Regions from separate parts of the Ancylobacter sp. G4_0304 genome, predicted to be linked through region 2. Evidence: predicted binding sites of a transcription regulator. Region 2 holds the regulator's gene; each other region holds the start of a gene.
The links. The regulator LexA, encoded in region 2, represses DNA repair genes until DNA is damaged. The targets are predictions, from matches to a motif close to TGTTCNNNNTGTGTTCNG.
Positions count from the first base shown of each region.

Region 1: VRZ77_RS00405 (PA0069 family radical SAM protein) is a predicted target of LexA. The motif match lies at 1,647-1,664, and genes of this name have one in related genera.
Region 3: parE (DNA topoisomerase IV subunit B) is a predicted target of LexA. The motif match lies at 959-976, and genes of this name have one in related genera.

Region 1 is NZ_JAZDRM010000001.1:84,484-86,748, forward strand. It holds gene VRZ77_RS00400 (VOC family protein) at 1-295, opposite strand, end outside; gene VRZ77_RS00405 (PA0069 family radical SAM protein) at 367-1,464, opposite strand; partial or broken gene VRZ77_RS00410 (hypothetical protein) at 1,786-2,265, shown strand, end outside.
Region 2 is NZ_JAZDRM010000032.1:30,148-32,412, reverse strand. It holds gene atzF (allophanate hydrolase) at 1-599, opposite strand, end outside; gene lexA (transcriptional repressor LexA) at 837-1,532, shown strand; gene VRZ77_RS17020 (DNA-methyltransferase) at 1,807-2,265, opposite strand, start outside.
Region 3 is NZ_JAZDRM010000011.1:86,083-88,347, reverse strand. It holds gene parE (DNA topoisomerase IV subunit B) at 1-889, opposite strand, end outside; gene VRZ77_RS08535 (hypothetical protein) at 1,008-1,292, opposite strand; gene argC (N-acetyl-gamma-glutamyl-phosphate reductase) at 1,515-2,265, shown strand, end outside.

The DNA of each region.
Region 1 (2,265 bases), on a different contig from region 2:
CCCGGCCTCCGGCGGCCACGGCGCGGATCAGCGTGGTGTCGACCTCGGCGCGGCTCGCCCGGTTGCAGGCCAGCGCGATGCCGCCAAAGGAGCCGTGCCGGCCATCGAGCACGCCGGCATCGGCCGCCAGCTCGTGGCGCGGATAGAGCGAGAGCACGACCCCGCCCGCCATGAAGAACGCGGCGCCGGTCGCACCCTTGACCTTCCGCTCCAGCCCGAGCGCCTCGTAGAACGCGATCGCGCGGGCGAGATCGCCGACCCCGAGCGTGACCAGCGAGAGATGCAGTGGCGGCACCGGATGCGCCGGCACGAGATGCGGGGGCGCGGCGCGGCCGGCGGGCGACTTCTCGTCAATGGCGGGCGGCATCATGTCTCCTCCCCGAACAGCGATAATTGCTGCCCCGGCTGGGCGGGGCGGCGGAAATGGCGCGTGGTCAGCCGATGGGCGCGCCTGTTGAACCCCAAACGCTCGGCCGCGATCTCGAAACGCCGCGCCATGGTCCAGGCATAGGGGCCGGAGCCGGTCATGCGCTGGCCGAAGGCGGCGTCATATTCCTTGCCGCCATGCAGTTCCTTGATGAGCGAGAGCACATGGCGGTAGCGGTCCGGGAAATGCGCCAGCAGCCATTCCTTGAACAGGTCGCGGATTTCCAGCGGCAGGCGCAGCATGACATAGCCGGCCTCGCTCGCCCCCGCGCCCGCCGCCGCGTCGAGAATGCGCTCCATTTCCGAATCGGTCACGGCCGGAATCACCGGGGCCACCAGCACTGCCGCCGGCACGCCGGCCTCCGCCAGCCGGCGCAGCGCCTCGATGCGGCGCATCGGGGTGGCCGCGCGCGGCTCCATGGTGCGCGCCAGCTTGTGGTCGAGCGTGGTGACCGAGAGCGCCACCTTGGCGAGGCCGCGCTCGGCCATGGGCGCGAGAATGTCGAGATCGCGCAGCACCAGCGCCGATTTGGTGACGATGCCGACCGGATGGCCGAAATCGCGCAGCACTTCGAGAATGCGCCGGGTCAGCCGCCACTCCTTCTCGATCGGCTGATAGGCGTCGGTATTGATGCCGAGCGCGATGGTGCGCGGCTCGTAGCCGGCCTTGGACAATTCCTTGACCAGAAGCTCCGGCGCGTCCGGCTTGGCGAACAGCTTGGTTTCGAAATCCAGCCCCGCCGAGAGGCCCTGATAGGAATGGGTGGGCCGCGCGAAGCAATAGACGCAGCCATGCTCGCAGCCGCGATAGGGGTTGATCGAACGGTCGAAGCCGACATCGGGCGACTGGTTGCGGTTGATGATGGTGCGGGCGCGCTCCACCGTCACGCTGGCACGGAACGGCGGCAGGTCCTCAAGACTCTGCCAGCCATCGTCGAAGCTCTCGCGCGCATGCGGCTCAAAACGGCCCGGCGCATTGGAGAGCGCCCCGCGCCCGCGCCGGCGCTCCGTCTCGATGACAGGCGCGTTCACCGCCATCTCGCCCTCCAGATACGGGTCGGGCGCGGCCGCCCGCTTGGCCTCCAAGGCTTCGCGCTCGCGGCGGTCGCGCCGCTCCTGCGCCAGCCGGCCGAGATGGCGGGGCGGCACGGGCGAGCCGGGGGCGGTCGTCGGGGGAGTCGGTATGCGGCGTTCCATGCGGCCATTTTTAATCCGCGCGTGAGAACATATCAAGAACATATGTCGAAATGCGGCGCCGCCCGCTATACGCGGCGAAACCTGTGGGTTAGGCAGGTTTCAGGTCAGGGAACGGCTTTCCGGGTGACGGAGGGCTGGAGAATCGATAGGGCGGCGGCACGCGTGATTTCAGTGGTCATTCCCACGCGCGAGAGTGACAATCTCCTGATTCCGGTCCTCGCTTCCCTGGTTCCCGGCGCCGCTGCGGGCATTGTCCGCGAGGTGCTGCTGGTCGATGCCGGGCCTCCCGCCGAGTCCCGCATTTCCGAAATCGCCGATGCCGCCGGCTGCGAATATCTGCACGGGCCCGCCGATCTCGGCGCGCGGCTGCGCCAGGGCGCGGGCGCGGCGCGGGCGCACTGGCTGCTGTTCGTCAGCCCGGCGGGTCTGTTGCAGGAGGGCTGGGCGCGCGAGGTGCGCGGCTTCACCGATCAGGCCGAGCGCACCGCGAGCGTCGGCCGCCGCGCGGCGACGTTCCGGCTGGCGCTGGACGGGTTCGGCGTCAAGCCGCGGCTGCGCGAGGCCACCGCCGTGGGGGGGGGCGGCGGGGTTGGGCGGCGCGCGCCCCCCGCCCGCCCCCCCCACCACCCCCCCCGCACCCCC
Region 2 (2,265 bases):
CAGGCCGGCACCACGCCATTGGTCGAGACCAGCCCGAGGCTCGGCTTCAGCCCCACAATGTTGTTCAGCCCCGCCGGCACGCGGCCAGAGCCGGCGGTATCGGTGCCGAGCGCGAAGGGCACAAGCCCCGCCGCGACCGCCACAGCCGAGCCGGAGGACGACCCGCCGGGCACCAGATCGGGACGCATCGCGTTCACCGGCGTGCCATAGGGCGAGCGGGTGCCGTTCAGGCCCGTCGCGAACTGATCGAGATTGGTCTTGCCGATGACGATCGCACCGGCGCGCCGCAGCCGGGCGACGGCGCCGGAATCGTGCGTGGCGTCATAGGCGAAATCCGGGCAGGCGCAGGTGGTGGGCAGGCCGGCGACGTCGATGTTGTCCTTCACCGCGAACGGCACGCCATAGAGCGGCAGCGTGGCGGGATCGATCCCTTCCAGCGCCTTCAGCGCGGCGGAAATGGCCTGCGGCGTGCTGATGGCGGTGAAGATGGCGGGATCGCCATGTGCCTCGATGCGCGCCAGACAGTCGGCCACGGTCTGCGACGGATGGAGCTTTCCGGCGCGGTGAGCCGCGACGATTTCCTCGACAGTTGCGATCAATGGCGCCCCCGACACGACACTTTCGGAATTGCATACCACTTGAGCATGGCGAGAGCCATTGCATACATTAGGCGCCTCTGCCTCGTTTCTCGGCAGAAAAGAACGGGCGATCGCGGCGGGCTTGGCGATTTGTTTACCCATTGTAGAACACAAAAAGAACGGATATGGTTTGTTCGTGATTTGTTTCGCTGACTCGATCCGCTTCGGCGCCGCCCTCCCGCAAGAGACGAATGCCCTATGCTCACCCGCAAACAGCATGAGCTGCTTCACTTCATCAATGAGCGCCTGAAGGAAACCGGCGTGCCGCCCTCCTTCGAGGAGATGAAGGAAGCGCTGGATCTGAGGTCAAAGTCCGGCATCCATCGTCTGATCACGGCGCTGGAAGAGCGCGGCTTCATTCGCCGGCTTCCCAACCGCGCACGGGCTCTGGAGGTGATCCGCCTGCCCGAGGCGACGCAAGCGCCGCGCGCCGCCGCGCGCCAGTTCGCCCCCAGCGTGATCGAAGGTAGCCTCGGCCGCGTGCCTCCGCAGAACGAAGAGGATGGCGGCCGTCCGATCCCGATCCCGGTGATGGGCCGCATCGCCGCCGGCACGCCGATCTCCGCGATCCAGTCGCGCGACCACACCATTTCCATGCCCCCGGAAATGCTCTCGGCGGGCGAGCATTTCGCGCTGGAAGTGCGCGGCGATTCGATGATCGAGGCCGGGATTCTCGACGGCGACCTCGCGCTGATCCGCAAGAGCGACAGCGCCAATACAGGCGACATCGTCGTCGCACTGATCGACGACGAGGAAGCCACGCTGAAGCGGCTGCGCCGCAAGGGCGCCTCCATCGCGCTTGAAGCCGCCAATCCCGCCTATGAGACTCGCATTTTCGGCCCGGACCGCGTGCGCATCCAGGGCCGGCTGGTCGGCCTGTTCCGCCGCTACTGACGCCTCGCGGCCGCGCCGCGGGGATCGTCCGATTACCGGAAGCGGCGCGCCGCTGACGCCGTATGCCAGTGGGCGTCGCCGGATGTGGCTGTGGAGGTCGTGCACAAAGGTCGTCGGTTGGAGAACTGGCCGATCTGCTGGCTGATCTCATCGAAGCGAAAGCGCTCCCGCTATCTAGTTCCAGAGCCCTTAATGTGCGGGGGTATTCTCCTGTAGCGCGAAAAATCGAATGTCAGTCTGCGAAGGATCAGATGTCAGCGCTTGAAGCGCCATTCTAGCCCCCTTCACGAAGCCGTCGACAGGCGATCTCGAAGTATTCCTCGCTCACCTCGATCCCCACGTAGTCAAGGCTGCGTTCCGCGCAGGCGAGGCCGACCGTGCCAGAGCCCATGAACGGGTCCAGCACCGGGCCATCCATCACGCTCAGAAGCCCAGTCATCAGATCGACGGGCTTTCCTGCAATGTGGTGCTTTTGTGCTGGCACCGGCACCCGAAACACGCCTGGAGCCACCGGGCCGGCGAGCGGCCGGGCGCCGTTGGTCCCCCACACCACATATTCCGCCTGCGCGCGATAGCGGCCCTGCTGCGGCCGACCCCGTTCGGTTTTGTCCCAAGGCACCACACCGCGCCAGATCCATCCGGCACACTGGATGGCGTCGGTGGTGACCGGAAGCTGCCGCCAGTCCGTGAAGGTCGCGCAGATCCCGCCGGGCCGCACTAGTTCGCGCGCGCG
Region 3 (2,265 bases), on a different contig from region 2:
AACCGTGGCCGCCGGGGCGGGATGTTTTGCCGGCAAATATATCGCCATGCACCAGCGTGTGCCCGGCGATGTCGGCGGCGAGGTAGTCCTTCAAGCCGCCCGGGAAGCGGAAAATCGCCTTTTCCGGCACGTCGGTGCCGGCCACCAGCGACGGATCGCAGTTCCAGCGGATTTCCACCCCGCCGAACAGATAGGCCTTGGAGCGGGCCATCTTGAACACGCGCGCCGGCTTGAAGCGGGCCTCGGCGCCGAAGATCTGCGGGTCGGGATGGAAGCGCACGCGCGTGCCGCGCCGGTTCTGCACCCGGCCGACTTCCGCGATCGGGCCCTGCGGCACGCCGCGCGAATAGGTCTGGCGGTAAAGCACCTGCCCGCGCGCGACCTCGACCTCCAAGAGGTCGGAGAGCGCGTTCACCACCGAGACGCCGACGCCGTGCAGGCCGCCCGAGGTCTCATAGACCTTGCTGTCGAACTTGCCGCCGGCATGCAGCGTGGTCAGGATGACCTCCAGCGCCGACTTGCCGGGATATTTCGGGTGGTTCTCGATCGGGATGCCGCGCCCGTTATCGGTCACGGCGAGGAAACCGTCGGCGGTAAGTTCCACCTCGATGAAACTGGCATGGCCGGCGACCGCCTCGTCCATGGAATTGTCGATCACCTCGGCGAAGAGGTGGTGCAGCGCCTTCTCGTCGGTGCCGCCAATATACATGCCGGGCCGGCGCCGCACCGGCTCCAGCCCTTCCAGCACCTCGATATCGGCGGCGGTATAGGCCGCTTCCGCCCCGCTGCCTGCCGCCGGCGCGCGCGCCGGACTACGCTCGGCCCTTGCGGGCGTCGGGCGCGGGGCGGGCGGGGGTACGGAGGCGAACAGGTCGTCGGAATTCGACATTGCTGAGGAAAGCTCGCAACTGCTGGAGTGATTCGATCAGACGATACTATGGCAGGCCGTCTCCCCGTGGGGAACAGGTCGTGAACGCGTCACCCCGCGCGGCGGCCGGCCATCTGAACTAACCCTTGAGGCGGCGCCGGTTCGCGCGCACCTTGCGGCCATACATGGCGACGATTTCCGGGCCGGCATGCTCCAGCCGCCCGGTGGCGGCGGAGGTGGCGATCCGGGCATTGACCTCGGCGAGCGCCAGCGCCTTCTCGGTGATCATGCGCATCGCTTCCATACCGGAATCAAGATCGCCACGGGCAAAGCGCGACAGGCGTTCGGCAACCACGATCTGCGAGTCGAGGCCCAGACGCGCCATGCGCACGCCCAGGGTCAGAAAGGCATTAGGTGTCATCATTCCCGGCTTCCTGGAGGCAGCCGTGAGCCGGCACCTGTGTTCTATATCGGCCTTTATGCGCCAGGCAGCAAGCCGGGCGGCCGCATGGCTCCTGCCCGCGCCACCGCGCCATCCCGGCAAACGGGAAGGTGGCATGCGGCGCGCCGTCTTCCGTCCGACACCCATCGGGTGTAGATGCGCGTTTCCCGCCGAACGCGCGCGGGACATCGAGGAGACGGTGAGATGACGGAAAGCAGGGCGCGGATCGCGATACTCGGGGCTTCGGGCTACACCGGCGCTGAGCTGGTGCGCCTTCTGGTCCGTCATCCGCGCGTGGACATCGTCGCGCTCACCGCCGACCGCAAGGCCGGCCAGAGCATGGCCGAGGTGTTCCCGCAATTCGCCCCGCTGAGCCTGCCCGTGCTCACCACCATCGACGAGGTGGACTGGAGCAAGGTGGACCTTGCCTTCTGCGCCCTGCCGCACGGCACCACGCAGCAGGTGATCAAGAAGGTCTTCGAGACCGCGCCGCATATCAAAATGGTCGATCTGTCGGCCGATTTCCGGCTGCGCGACCCCGGCGCCTATGAGCAGTGGTACGGCCACCCGCATCAGGCGCTGGAACTGCAGCAGGAGGCGGTCTACGGCATTGTCGAGCTGTATCGCGCCGACATCCGCAAGGCGCGCCTCGTCGCCAATCCCGGCTGCTACACCACGACCGCGATTCTGCCCGTTGTGCCGCTGATCGAGGCCGGCGCCATCGAGCCGGACCATATCGTGATCGACGCCAAGAGCGGCGTCACCGGGGCCGGGCGTTCGGCCAAGGAGAGCCTGCTCTACACCGAAGTGACCGACGGCATGCACGCTTATGGCGTTGGTGGCCACCGGCACATGGCGGAGCTGGACCAGGAATATTCCAAGGCCGCTGGCCGCTCCATCGTGCCGAGCTTCACCCCGCACCTCATTCCGATGAGCCGCGGCATCTACGCGACCA